Regions from separate parts of the Mycobacterium kansasii ATCC 12478 genome, predicted to be linked through region 2. Evidence: riboswitches for the same ligand, from Rfam matches in the RefSeq annotation. Region 2 holds a riboswitch; the other holds the start of a gene.

Region 1 (7,058 bases), 2.7 Mb from region 2:
TCCCACTGGCACTTCGGTTTGACAGCGTGAACCTGATCGGGCTTGCGGTGATCGCACGGTTCATCCAGTTCATCATCGTCCCGGTCGCTCTGGTCGCCCTGGCTCGGGACACCGCCGGCAGCCACGCGACGGCGAAGCGAAACCCGTTGACCGACAAGGTGTTACCGATAGCTGCCGTTACCGTCTCGGTGGCGTTGGCGGTGTCCTTCGACTACCGGACCATCTTCGCCACACCGCAGGGTGGCGCCAACTATTTCTCGATCGCGTTGATGGTGATCACGTTCTTGGTAGTGCCGGCGATCGCCTATCTGCACTACTACCGAACCTGCGATCGCTAGGTACCGGGACGGCGCTGATCCAGCGCCCCAAGGCGCAGGACGCGACTGCGACTTTCCCATCAGCCACATCAGCCGCCACGCGGGCGGGGTGTTCGCTATTGCCGCCCGTCAGCAGTAGAGTAGTTGCGCACCTTGGTTTCTCGTTGAGAGCGGGGCAAATAGCATACCCGCCAAGGCACTCGACGCCCGCATCGAGTTCTAGCGGCTCGGGTAGATCGACGAAATCGAGCGTCGCGGGCTCGACGTCACCGCTCGCCGGCAGCTGCTGGTAGTGATTCACAGCTTGAGAACGCGACCCGCGATGAGCAGGTGCACCTCGTCGCAAACGTTTGCCACCCGTTGGTTGATCGTGCCCAGCAGATCGCGGAACATCATCCCCGAACGATGGGCGGGTACCACACCTAAGCCGACCTCATTCGTCACCACGACCGCATCGGCCAGCTCGGCCAGTGCCGCGCACAACTCGTCCAGTCGTTCCTCGACCGCAGCGTAGGCCTCGGCGGTCGTAGTATTCCACAACGCCTCCCGATCCATGAGAGCCGTTAGCCAAGTGCCCAGGCAGTCCACCAGGACGGGACACCGGATGTTGGACAAAGCCGTTGCGACGTCCGCGGTTTCGATCGTCAGCCAGGTCGGCGGGCGACGAGCGCGGTGTAGTGCGACCCGGGAATCCCAATCCGGGTCGCGGCCATCGGCGCGGCGGCCCGGAGCGACGTAGACAGCCTCTATGGCATTGGCCAACAACGCCTCGGCATGCATGGACTTTCCCGAGCGGACGCCGCCAGTGACCAGTATCCGCATCGCGTCATCGTAAGCACCTCGTTCGCGCGCAACCGATGATGACCGCCGGGGCAGCCGGTGTGCTGGTGGACTCGCGTGCTCTGTGACCGTCGATGGCTGCACCTTTTCGCGGTGTTCGGAAGCCTCGCAATGACGGCGGTCACGCTGCCCCGTCGAGACATCAGATCATCGTTCCCTACGACGGTGAGTCGTGGGGCAGCGCCGAGTCGACGCCCCACGTGTCTGGCAACATCGGCACGCGTGGGCTGCCGGGCGACATATCGTCGGGGAGCGTGGTCAAACCTGCGACTGGTCTGGGACGGGCTCGGTGCGTGGTTCCGGCGAACCCCAGAGGCGCTGCTCCCTGCTCCGGTGCCGCCGAGGTCGTCAGCTCGCTCGGATCGTCGGCGTCCGGGCCCAAATCCAGGTATTCATAACCGCGGCCGAGCCGTTTGGCTTTCACCCGGCTACGCCACTGCGGTCGAGGTTTTTCCTGAGGTGTGGCCGTTACCGCCGGGGCCTCGGCGGTGTCGGGTTCTGGTGCCTTCTTTCGGGAACTGGCGCTTGTGGGCCTTCTGGCATCCGCGCTCAGGCCACCCATCAGGTACCCGAAGTTGTCCATCCCCCCACCCAGCGCCGCATCGCTCACCGGTGGGGCCGTGGGAGCCGGCGGCGGTGGTCCGGGGGTGGGCGCCTGAGCGGTCACCTCCACGGGCGCCTGAATCGGGGTTGTGGCCGAGGTCGGGGCGCTCGTGCTGAGGGCCGCAAGGGGCGGCGTGGTGGGTGTGACGGGCGGGGGCGGTGGCGGCACCGCAGCCACTGCCGCCAGCCCTTTGACACCGATCGGTGCCAGCACAGCGCCGGCCGCAATCGGTAACAATGGGGCAGTCAGCAGCGGCACCACAGCCGTGAGCAGCACCGCAGTCTGCTCCAACAGCGTCTTGAGCAGCGCAATCGTGTCGGTGATGACCGTGCCGATGGCTTCGACAGCGGTGAATAAAATGGTGAAACCGATCGTCACCGGGTTACCCGTAGCGAAGGCCGCGGCGAGATCTGCCCCGATGAACGTGAAGGTTTGTGACAACAGTGCCACATATGTGCCGATATCCATCGGGTAGCCAAGCGCGAACGCGATGTTCAACGGGCTCAGATAGGTAAGCGGGTTGCCGAGGATGACCAGGTAAGGGTCGATCCCCGCAAACATCGTTTGGAAGAACGGCAGATTCGCCAGCCAATCGACGAACGGCTGAATGACATTGTTGTAGAAGGTGGTATACATCTGCCACAGCCATTGCTCGAACTGGTGCAGCGGGTCCGAACTCGACAGTCCCGCCGCAGCGGCCCTGGCCAGCTCCGCGTCGGCTTTCATGATCGGCGGCGCCGGCGCGGCCTGCGGTGCGGCGACAACAGCCGCGGTTGAGACCGCGTGATAGGTGCCCATTACGGCGGCGGCCTGTACCCACATCCGTACATAGTCGGCCTCGTTGAGCGCGATCGAGATTGTGTTGATGCCAAAGAAATTTGTCGCCGTCAATACTGCGTGCGCGGCATGGTTGGCAGCCAACTCAGCCAACGTTGGCATCGCAGCCACTGCGGCGGCGTATGCGGTAGCCGCGGTTTGCTGGTGAGCGGCCATCGCCGCGCTGTCGGTGCTGGCCTGCGTCAGCCAAGCAAGGTAAGGGACATGGGCGGCCACATATTCTTCGGCGCTCAGGCCTCCCCAGCTGTCCGCCTGCGCCCCGGCCACTACCGCGGCCAGCTCGTCTGCCGTCTCGGCGTAGGCAACGCTCAACGAATCCCACGCTGCCGCCGACTCCAGCAACGGACCCGGGCCGGGGCCGCTGCTGAGCAGCGCCGAATGCACTTCCGGGGGTGCAGCCAACCAGATGGCGCTCATCACCGGCCGCCCGCGAGTGCATGCACCGACCGGCTGATCAGCGGGCGCACAGCAGCAGCGCGGCTGTCCGCCTCACCGACGGTGGGGACGCCGTGCTGCCGGCACTTCGACGCCCCTACCTGCCGCGACGTCATGCTTGCAAGCGCGAGACGCCGGCGGCGGCGGCGACCGACACTGTGATCGGCGGTGCCAAACCGGCGTGCGCAGTGCACCACCGGCACCCGATCAGCGTTTGGACGAGGATGGCGGAAGCCAGGCGGCCGGAAATTCGGATGCGTCATGACGGTTCGCTCTCTCCGGGGTACACCGCCCCAGGTTCGCCGGGCACGATGACGCGAGTCTCCTGGCTCTCGGATCGCCGCTCGCCTCGCCTTCCAGCCTTTGGCCGTGGCCGATGAGGTTCGCTCCCCGATTACAGTGGCGGGACCGCGCCGGTTTCGCACCGGCTTCCTGCATTCGTCATCGCCTTACGCGCAACATCATCGCACCCCGGCGGCACCGTCGCCACCGGTAACCGGTCTGTCACTACCCCACAAGTCCAATCCAGTGACATTCACCGGCTGCGCCTTTACCTATCCACCAAACTGGGTCCAGCCCAAGGCGTTTCCCCGCCTGATGGCACGGCACCAGTGGACGCCGCCTCGATGTACCACCCACCGATGCTCGAACGCGAGTACTTCGGCAGCGATCTCAACGGCGGCGTCGTAGCAGATGAGTGCGAGCGGATGGCCAGCGGCAACTACGGCGCTCAAGAGCTGCGGGACAGGCACTTTCGCCTATCAACACCCGCGCCGGCTAAACCACGTACTCCACCGCGCCGTCGTCGAGCACCACTCGCGCCTCGGAGCCGTCGGAGCCGGCCAGCCCGGACGCCTCCGTTCGATACACCGCCTTGCCCGGCTCGGTGCGCCAGATCAGCGTGGTCAGCGTCTCGCCGGGGAACACCGGCGAGGTGAACCGCGCCGCGATCGACGTGATGTTGGCGGCCACGCCGCCGCCGAGTTCGGCGACCAGCGCGCGTCCGGACACGCCGTAGGTGCACAGCCCGTGCAGGATTGGTTTGGGAAAGCCGGCCATCTCCCGGGCAAACCACGGGTCGCTGTGCAACGGGTTGCGGTCGCCGGAGAGCCGGTAGATCAGCGCTTGATCCTCACGCGTGGGCAGGGCGACCCGGGCGTCGGGCTCACGGTCGGGGAATTCCGGGGCGACCGGCCGCTGACCCGGCTCTCCCCCGAAGCCGCCCTCGCCGCGGATCACCAGGGTGGTCAGTGTTTCGGCGACCAGCGCGCCGCTGTCCGGGTCGCTACCACGGCCGCGCAACATGATGATGGCGTTCTTGCCTTCACCCTTGTCCTGGATGTCGGCGACTTCGGAGACCACCGACAACTTTCCGGCTGGCGGCAGCGGCGCATGCAGCCGCACGGTCTGCGAGCCGTGTAACAGCCTGGCCCAGTTGAACTTTCCCACCTTGCCCGCCGCCCCAAAGGCCGGGCAGCAGATCACCGCGTAGGTCGGCAGCACCTGCTGGGCAATACCGTGGCTGTTCTCCGTCGTGAACGACAGGTCCTCGGTCCCGGCACCCACTCCCAGCGCGTAGAGCAGCGTTTCGCGGTCGGTCCATTCGAACAACATCGGCTCGGTCACCGCACCGACGGCACCGGGATCAATGGCCATGCGAGTCTCCTCTCGATTCCAAATCGAAGCTTTTTCTGCAGTCAACCATCGCAAACCCTTCCCAGCGACGGCATCCGCAGGGCAGGCTATCGCCATGGCCAAGCGCACCATGATCTGGAAGATGACCTGGAAAACCTCCAACGTCCTAGCTGTGCTCGCCTCGGTCATGATCGTCGGCGCCTGCGGCGGCGGAGGCACGCAGGCCCGCAACATCACCGTGACCTTCATCCGCAACGCCCAATCGCAGGCCAACGCCGACGGAGTGATCAACACCGAGGTGCCCGGCACCGGGCTCACCGCCGACGGCAAGGGACAAGCCCAGCAGCTCGCCCATCAAGTTGCGCACAACGAATTCGACAGCATCTACTCCTCGCCGATGGCCGAAGCCCAGCAGACCGCCGCACCGTTGGCAGGCGAACTGGGCAAGCAGGTCGAGATCATTACCGATCTGCAGTCCATCAATGCCGGCTGGTACAACGGCGAACCCGAATCAAGGGCCAACTCGACGTATCTGCTGGCGCCTATGGGTTGGATCAACGGCGATGCCACGCACAGCATCCCGGGGTCGATCACCGGCGACCAATTCAACAGCCAGTTCAGCAGTGCCGTCCGCAAGATCTACGACAGCGGCCACAACAAGCCGGTGGTGTTCTCCCAGGGCACGGCGATCATGGTGTGGACGCTGATGAACGTGAAGAACCCCAAGCTCAACCTGTTGAACAACCATCCGCTGCCCAATATCGGTCGGGTCGTGGTCACCGGCAACCCGATCGACGGGTGGAAGCTGGTGGACTGGGACGGCATCCGCAACTTCACCTGACTGGTTGACGGGTGCGGCCGCCAGCCACCACGATGGGCTGCATGCGATATGTCGTTACCGGCGGTACCGGGTTTATTGGTCGCCGTGTCGTCTCTCGGCTGCTCGATACCCGGTCCGACGCCCAGGTGTGGGTGCTGGTCCGCCGTCAGTCGCTGGGGCGTTTCGAACGCCTGGCGGCCGAGTGGGGTGAGCGCGCCAAGCCGCTGGTCGGCGAACTTCCGGAGCTAGCGCTGAGCGATGAGACGCTCGACGAACTGGGCCGGGTGGACCATGTCGTGCACTGCGCGGCGATCAGCCACAGCACCGCCATCACCGCCGGCGAGGCCGAGCAGCGCGCCGTCAACGTGGCGGGCACCCGGGCCGTCGTCGAATTGGCGCGGCGGCTGGACGCGACCTTGCATCACATGTCGTCGATCGCGGTGGCCGGCGACTTCGCCGGCGAGTACACCGAGGACGACTTCGACGTCGGCCAGCAGCTGCCGACGCCGTATCACCGAACGAAATTCGAAGCCGAGCGGCTGGTGCGCGCGGCGCCCGGACTGCGTTACCGCATCTACCGTCCGGCCGTGGTGATGGGCGATTCGCGCACCGGCGAAATGGACAAGGCTGACGGGGTGTACCACTTGTTCGGGCTGCTGGCCAAGTTGGCGGTGCTGCCCAAGCTGACGCCGATCCTGTTACCAGATACCGCGCGCACCAACATCGTCCCCGTCGACTACGTTGCCGGCGCGTTCGTGGCGCTCATGCATGCCGAGGGTCGCGACGGGCGGACGTTCCACCTGACCGCCTCGAAAACCATTGGCCTGCGCGGCATTTACCGCGGCGTTGCCCCGGCCGCCGGGCTGCCGCCGCTGCGCGGGTCGCTGCCGCGTTCGGTGGCCGCCCCGGTGCTCAACGCAAGCGGGCGGGCCAAGGTGCTGCGCAACATGGCCGCCGCCCAGCTCGGCATCCCCGCCGAAATCTTCGACGCCGTCGACCTCAAGCCCACCTTCGCCTCCGACGAAACCCGGAAGGCGTTGCACGGCACCGGGATCGAAGTTCCCGAGTTCGGGGCGTATGCACCCCGGCTGTGGCGGTACTGGGCGCAGCACCTCGATCCCGATCGCGCCCGTCGCGACGATCCACGAGGACCGCTGCGCGGCCGGCACGTCATCGTCACCGGCGCCTCCAGCGGCATCGGGCGGGCGTCGGCCATCGCCGTCGCCCAGCGCGGCGCAACGGTCTTCGCGCTGGCCCGCAACGCCGACGCGCTCGACCGGCTGGTCGCCGAGATCCGGGCGAGCGGCGGGCAGGCGCACGCCTTCACCTGCGATGTCACCGACTCGACATCGGTGGAGCACACCGTCAAAGACATCCTGGGCCGCTTCGGCCATGTCGACTACCTGGTGAACAACGCCGGCCGGTCGATTCGCCGCTCGGTGGTCCACTCCACCGACCGCCTCCACGACTACGAACGGGTCATGGCGGTCAACTACTTCGGCGCGGTGCGGATGGTGCTGGCGCTGCTGCCCCACTGGCGCGAGCGCCGGTTCGGTCACGTGGTCAACGT
Region 2 (7,058 bases):
GGACGGATCAAGCGCCTTGGCGGCCGCCAACGACGCCATCGCGACATGGACCGACGACAAGGACGCCGACCCCGGCGACAAAGCAGCCCGCGTCCGTGCCGTAGCCCGAACCGAGTTCGGGCGCCGGGGATATGAAGTCACCACGATCAGAGACATCGCTTCTGCGGCCGGTATGGGCACCGGCACGGTCTATCGGGTGATCGGATCCAAGGACGAACTCCTGGCTTCGATCATGCGCTCCTTCGGCCAGAAGGTCGAGGCCGGCTGGGTCAGCGTACTGCGCTCGGATGCCACGCCGATCGAAAAGCTGGACGCGCTGAGCTGGATCAATATCAATGCGCTGGATCAGTTTTCCGACGAATTCCGGATACAGCTCGCCTGGATGCGGCAGTCACCGCCAAACACCCCCAACCCGGGGTGGCTGTATGCCACCCGGCTGCGGCAGCTGAAATCACTACTCTCCGAAGGTTTCCGCTCCGACGAGATACGGATCGAAACCCCGTCCCTGGCGATGCTGGCACGATCCGTCATCGCCTTGCAGTGGATACCGGAGAACATCCTTCGCGCCGTCGGCCCGCGGGCCGCCCTAATTCATGCCCGTGACACGGTGTTACGCGGCGCCGCGGTACGCGGCGAGCCGTGACGCCAGTTGTGTCCGCGGTTTGAAAGTATTGAACCAAAAATATGTTCTCCCTAGAGTGGGGCAGGTAAGCGGCGAATACGTAGGGCCCGCGGGGAAGGGATCTCCATGACTGTTCTGGATCGGCTGCGCTACGACGGCAAGCGGGCGTTAGTTGTCGGCGGCGCGACGGGCATGGGCGCCGCGGCGGCCAGGGCGGCAACCGAACTCGGCGCCGACGTCACCGTCATGGACTACGCGCCGGTGACCCTTGACGTCGCCCAGTCGCTGCAGGTCGACTTGCGAGACCCGGCATCGATCGACTCGGCGATCGGGCAACTCGGTGGACCGGTCCACGCGGTGTTCTCCGCAGCGGGGGTGGCCGAAGGCCCGGAGCTGATGAAGATCAACTTCATCGGCCATCGCCATCTGATCCAGCGGCTGCTGGACAACGACCTGCTGCCGTCCGGCTCGGCGATCTGTTTCATCTCCTCGGTCGCCGGCATGGGATGGGACAACGACCTGCCGCGCCTGCAGGAGTTCCTGGCCACGCCCGACTACGCGGCGGCCCAGGACTGGGTTGCCGCGCACGAGGCCGAGGGCATCATCCACTACGGCTTCAGCAAGAAGGCGGTCAACGCCTATGTGGCGATGCAGGCCTATCCCCTGCTGAAGAAGGGGATACGGATCAACGCCATCTGCCCCGGGCCCACCGACACCCCGTTGGCCCAGGCCAACGCGGACCTGTGGCTCAGCTACGCGCAGGACTACCGTGACGAGACCGGCTCCAAGGTGCACACTCCCGAGCAGATGGGCGACGTCATGGTGTTCCTCAACAGCGCGGCCGCCTTCGGGATCAGCGGTATCACGTTGCTGGTGGACTACGGGCACACCATGGCGTCGCTCACCGGCGCCTACCCGCCGGGCAAACCGATCCTCGACCTGATCATGGGCCGCGTCCCGATGCCCTAGCCGCCGCAGCCCTGGCAGCCGATCCACCGGGCCGGGCCGCAGCGTAACCTGGACCACGCAGCTGGTCTGCCGTCGTCGCAGCAATGCGGCGCCGGCATCGAGCGAGGCAGGTTAGCGATGCCCCGCGAGAGGGAATCCGGTGGGAATCCGGAACTGTCCCGCAGCGGTATGCAGGAACGACCGCCGTCAACAGCACTGGTCGCACGACTGGGAAGCGACGGCCATTAGGAGCACCACCACCGGTGCGCGCCTGCGAGTCCGAAGACCTGCCAGCCGTGCCGGGCGCGCCGCGTCCGGCGGGTCATCGCCTCGTGGAGTGGGCGTTTGGCCGTACCGGTTACGGTGTTGCACCGCAACCGGATTCGGCTGCACGTCCGCGGGCGGTGACCACACCGTCGAGTAAAGGACACGTCGTGACCGCTCATAGTTCTCAGAAGTTCACCGCCACCATCACCGGCTCCCCCCGCATCGGCCCCCGCCGTGAGCTCAAGCGAGCGACCGAGGGGTACTGGGCCGGACGCACCAGCCGATCCGAGTTGGAGTCCGTCGCCGCCACCTTGCGCCGTGGCACCTGGACCGATCTGGCCGCCGCCGGCCTGGACTCGGTGCCGATCAACACCTTCTCCTATTACGACCAGATGCTCGACACCGCGGTGCTGCTCGGTGCGCTGCCGGCCCGGGTGAGCGGGATCTCCGACGGGTTGGACCGCTACTTCGCCGCCGCGCGAGGCAACGCCGACGTCGCGCCGCTGGAGATGACCAAGTGGTTCGACACCAACTACCACTACCTGGTTCCGGAGATCGGGCCGTCGACCACGTTCACGCTGAACCCCGACAAGGTGCTCGCCGAGCTCAAAGAGGCACAGGAGCTCGGTATTCCGGCGCGTCCGCTGATCATCGGGCCGGTCACCTTCCTGTTGCTGAGCAAGGCCGTCGACGGTGCCGCCCCACCGATCGAACGGCTCCAGGAGCTGGTTCCGATCTACGCCGAACTGCTGTCCCTGCTGGCCGGCGAGGGCGCCCGGTGGGTACAACTCGACGAGCCCGCGCTGGTGACCGACATCTGCCCCGACGCGCCGGCGCTGGCCGAGCGGATGTACACGGCGCTGGGGTCGCTGAGCAACCGGCCCGCCATCCACGTCGCCACCTATTTTGGTGATCCCGGCGCCGCACTGCCGGCGCTGGCCCGCACGCCGGTGGAAGCCATCGGAGTGGACCTGGTGGCCGGTGCGCGCACCGCGGTGGCCGGGGTGCCCGAGCTGGCCGGCAAAACGCTGGTGGCCGGCGTCGTCGACGGCCGTAACGTCTGGCGCACCGACCTGGAGGCGGCACTGGGCCGGCTGGCGACGTTGCTGGGTTCGGCGGCCACGGTTGCGGTTTCGACGTCGTGTTCCACCATGCACGTGCCGTATTCGCTGGAGCCGGAAACCGAGTTGGACGACAACTTGCGCAGCTGGCTGGCGTTCGGCGCGGAGAAGGTGCGCGAGGTCGTCGTGCTCGCGCGGGCCCTGCGCGACGGGCGTGACGCGGTCGCCGAGGAGATCGCGGCGTCCAATGCGGCGGTGGCGTCGCGCCGGAGGGATCCGCGCCTGCGCAACGGGCAGGTTCGGGCCCGCATCGACTCGATTGTGGCGTCGGGCGCCCACCGGGGTGACGCGGCCGCGCGTCGCGCCAGCCAGGATGCACGCCTGCACCTGCCGGCGCTGCCGACCACCACCATCGGCTCCTATCCGCAGACCGCGGCGATTCGCAAGGCGCGCGCGGCTTTTCGATCCGGCGAGATCGACGAGGCCGAGTACGTCCGCCGGATGAAGACCGAGATCGCCGACGTCATCTCGTTGCAGGAGCAGCTCGGGCTGGATGTGCTGGTGCACGGTGAGCCGGAGCGTAACGACATGGTGCAGTACTTCGCCGAGCAGCTGCAGGGGTTCTTCGCCACCCAGAACGGCTGGGTGCAGTCCTACGGCAGCCGCTGCGTGCGCCCGCCGATCCTCTACGGCGACGTGGCGCGACCGCACCCGATGACGGTCGACTGGATCACCTACGCGCAGTCTCTGACCGACAAGCCGGTCAAGGGCATGCTGACCGGTCCGGTGACGATCTTGGCGTGGTCGTTCGTGCGCGACGACCAACCACTGGCCGAGACCGCCAACCAGGTGGCGCTGGCGATCCGCGATGAGACAGTGGACCTGCAGGCCGCCGGGATCGCGGTCATCCAGGTCGACGAGCCCGCGCTGCGGGAGTTGCTGCCGTTGCGTCGCGGGGAGCAGGACGAGTATTTGCGTTGGGCCGTAACCGCTTTCCGGTTGGCGACCTCGGGTGTCGCCGACTCGACGCAGATCCACACCCATCTGTGCTACTCCGAATTCGGTGAAATCATCGGCGCCATCGCGGATCTGGATGCCGATGTGACGTCGATCGAAGCGGCGCGCTCGCACATGGAGGTGCTCGACGACCTGAATGCGGCCGGCTTCGCCAACAGTGTGGGCCCGGGCGTCTACGACATTCACTCGCCGCGGGTGCCGAGTTCCCAGGAGATGGCCGAGTCGCTGCGTGCGGCATTGAAAGCGGTTCCGGTGCAGCGGCTTTGGGTCAACCCGGACTGTGGCCTGAAGACCCGCAACGTCGATGAGGTCACCGGGTCACTGCGGAACATGGTGGCCGCGGCCCGGGAGGTCCGCGCGGACGTGTAGTTCCGGGCTCGCGAACGTAACGCCACGGCGACTTTCGGCGCGAAGTCTCGCCGTGGCGTTACGCTCGGCGACGCCGCGGAGCGGCGTGCGGAGGAGCGGCGTGATGAGGACCGGCGTGATGAGGACCGGCGTGATGCCGCGAACTGGCCCGGCCGAGTGTGCAGTGACGGCTTTGACTGTGAGTCCACGGTGTGCCCTAGCGCTTTTCGGCCGCCGTACAGTCACGCTGGAAGCCTTCGCTACACACTCGACGCCAACGCGACACGCCAACGGCCGCTCACACCCGTCGAAACTCGTCCGATAGCAGGTGAACCGGCACGTCGTCGGCCCAGGGCTGCCGGGTCACCATGTCGGCCACCCGCACGTAACCGCGTTCGAATTCGCCGGTCGCCGCATCGACCAGCCGGTAGGCCTGGGTCTGCTTGTGGATGGGTTGCGCGTCGAGCAGGACGATGCGTACCTCGCCCGGTTCGAAGTGGCAGCGCTCCTGCATCGCGGCAATGAGCTGCTCGTTGTGCATGTGGCCGTCGCCGAAATTCCACCCGATCGCGGTGCTGCAGATCCGCTCGCCGTCGGTGATGACGTAGTCGTCTTCGTTCTGCCCGGCCATGGCCCGGTGCGCCAGGGTGAACAGCGCCCGGCCGTGAGTGTTCATGGCGCGGAACGCATATCCGAGATACATCGGAATCTGCGCCTTGTCCTTGCCATAGAAGCGCTCCAGCTGCGCGGCCGGCATGCTGGCGATCGCGACGATGCCCTTGCCGATCTTCTCGCTTGCCGACGGCTTGATGCACCACAGCGTGGTGTCCCAGTTGCCGGCGTAATAACGCATGCCGGGCAGAAACGAGATCTTGCGCGGGAACACGTTGCCCAGCACGACGGTGCCGGCCACCACGGCGAACAGAATTCCCACCGGCACAGGGTTTTTCACATCGGTAAGGCCGAGTTCGGCATGGCCGACGAACAGCGACAGCACGCCGAAGATCATGAAGACGTTCCACTCCAGCGGCACTCCCATCGGGATCGCCGTCAGGATGCCCAAGTGGAAACACACCATCACGAACGCCGCCACCGCGGTCGGCCAGCCGCCGTGCGCGAAGAACAACACCACCGGCACGGCCATCTCGATAAAAGTGCTGACGTGGGCGATGATCCGGGACAACCGTCCGGGCCGTAGGTCGTCGGGAAACTTCTCGAAGAACCTCCGCTTGATGAACCGTGGCCGGATCAGCGGGTTGTTGGACATCATGGTGGAGATCACGAACGGGAAGTGCTTGTTGAGCTTCGACGTCGCCGCCCCCATCCAGATCACCAGAAACACCAGTTTGGCGGCGACGATCAGGTCGGCACCGCCGAACAGGAACGTCACGGTCAGCGAGGCGTAGACCTCACCGCGGGCGGCCAGGAAAATCACCTTGTCGCGCAATCCGGCGACGGCCAGGATCGCCAGGATCGTCCAGATCTGCCACACCGGTAACAACCCGACCTTGGTGCCCAGCTCCGGGACGGGACCGGTGCCGTCGGAGAACAACGCCCACAGCGTCATCACCAACAGCGCCGCATACAGCAGCACATCTATCGGAGCCCGCGCCGTGCCCCTGGTCAGCGCGACCCTACCCGGCCACGGAGGCAGTCGAATGGTGTTGGGCCGCAACCAATACAAGATGGACCCCAGCGGCGGGAAGAACCGGTTGTTCAACGGTCCGAAGCCGCAACCGAGCCCGATCACCTCGAAGAGCATCGTGTACAGCACGACCTTCTCGAAAACGATCGGCTCGGAGTACCACGACCTGACGTTGGTGAACCCGTCGATGCCCTTCGTGCTCAGCACCACCAGCCAGGCGCCCAGGATGTAGAGGCCGATCTTGACGACGTAGAACAGGTGCAGCGCCACGGGTGTGCCGAAACCCACCTCGGCCCAGTGCCGGGCCATCGGGCGGATCTTCTCGCTGCGGGTGCCCTTGCTCCATTCGGCGACGTCGACCTGCGGCAGTTCGGGTTTGAGGAATCCCATGGTGACCCAGATTAGAACGTGTTCTAGCCGCGTGGGTTCATCTTGGCGTCCAATTCTTTACCTGCCGCTGCGCCCGCGGATACCGTGTCCACGTGAGCAGATGGCGGTGTGTCGCATTGACCATCGTGACGCTGTTCTCGCCGATCGTGGTCGCGGGCGGCGGCATCGCTGCGGCCCAGGCGCCGTCTCCGGGTGATTCCTGTACCGTGCTGCACGCGACCACCCAGGACGCCAGCGGCCGGACGATGTGGTGCAACCCGACCATGACCGGCGATCACAGCCTGGTGTGGCAATACGGCGGACCGGATCATTGACGCATTCGTCGTCGAGAAGCGGGCCCCGGGTGGTGTCGAAACGGTACGGGACCGTGATGCCGGACGGGTCCTTCGCCTGGGTAGCCGGGTTCCCGCCCTTCTGCTGAAAAGCGGGCGAGGCGCCGTCGAATCCGTTGACCCCGGAAAGGGTGCCGAAATACGAATCGAATGACCTGTTCTCCTGCATGAGCAAGACGAAGTGCTCGATGTCGCTCAGATGGCCCGAGCAGGGGCCTGCCGGATAAGCCTTATCGATCGCCGGGCCGGCCACGGACATGAAAGCCGCGGCGCCGGTTGCAGCGGCGAGCTTGGCCAGAAACTGTCGACGCGACATTCCCGTCGACCAGTTGTTCGTCTACCACAATGCCTCCTGTGCGCTTAATTGAGCACGTCGAATTTCCGCTGAACGTCAAGCGTGAACTGACCGGCATGTCCGATATTTGGCG

The links. A riboswitch is a leader RNA that binds a small molecule or an ion and turns the genes downstream of it on or off. The one in region 2 is predicted to bind cobalamin.
Region 1: linked by a shared signal. The riboswitch ahead of MKAN_RS19515 (PPE family protein) and the one ahead of metE (5-methyltetrahydropteroyltriglutamate--homocysteine S-methyltransferase) in region 2 are both predicted to bind cobalamin.

What each region holds. Positions count from the first base shown of each region.
Region 1 is NC_022663.1:4,457,367-4,464,424, reverse strand. Features, by position in the region: gene MKAN_RS19525 (APC family permease) at 1-338, shown strand, start outside; gene MKAN_RS19520 (bifunctional adenosylcobinamide kinase/adenosylcobinamide-phosphate guanylyltransferase) at 615-1,139, opposite strand; gene MKAN_RS19515 (PPE family protein) at 1,315-3,018, opposite strand; cobalamin riboswitch at 3,332-3,512, opposite strand; gene MKAN_RS19510 (MaoC family dehydratase) at 3,811-4,689, opposite strand; gene MKAN_RS19505 (histidine phosphatase family protein) at 4,784-5,509, shown strand; gene MKAN_RS19500 (SDR family oxidoreductase) at 5,551-7,058, shown strand, end outside.
Region 2 is NC_022663.1:1,741,728-1,748,785, forward strand. Features, by position in the region: gene MKAN_RS07365 (TetR/AcrR family transcriptional regulator) at 1-643, shown strand, start outside; gene MKAN_RS07370 (SDR family oxidoreductase) at 749-1,591, shown strand; cobalamin riboswitch at 1,683-1,879, shown strand; gene metE (5-methyltetrahydropteroyltriglutamate--homocysteine S-methyltransferase) at 2,005-4,284, shown strand; gene MKAN_RS07380 (DUF3556 domain-containing protein) at 4,562-6,298, opposite strand; gene MKAN_RS31740 (hypothetical protein) at 6,391-6,612, shown strand; partial or broken gene MKAN_RS31745 (alkaline phosphatase family protein) at 6,602-6,946, opposite strand.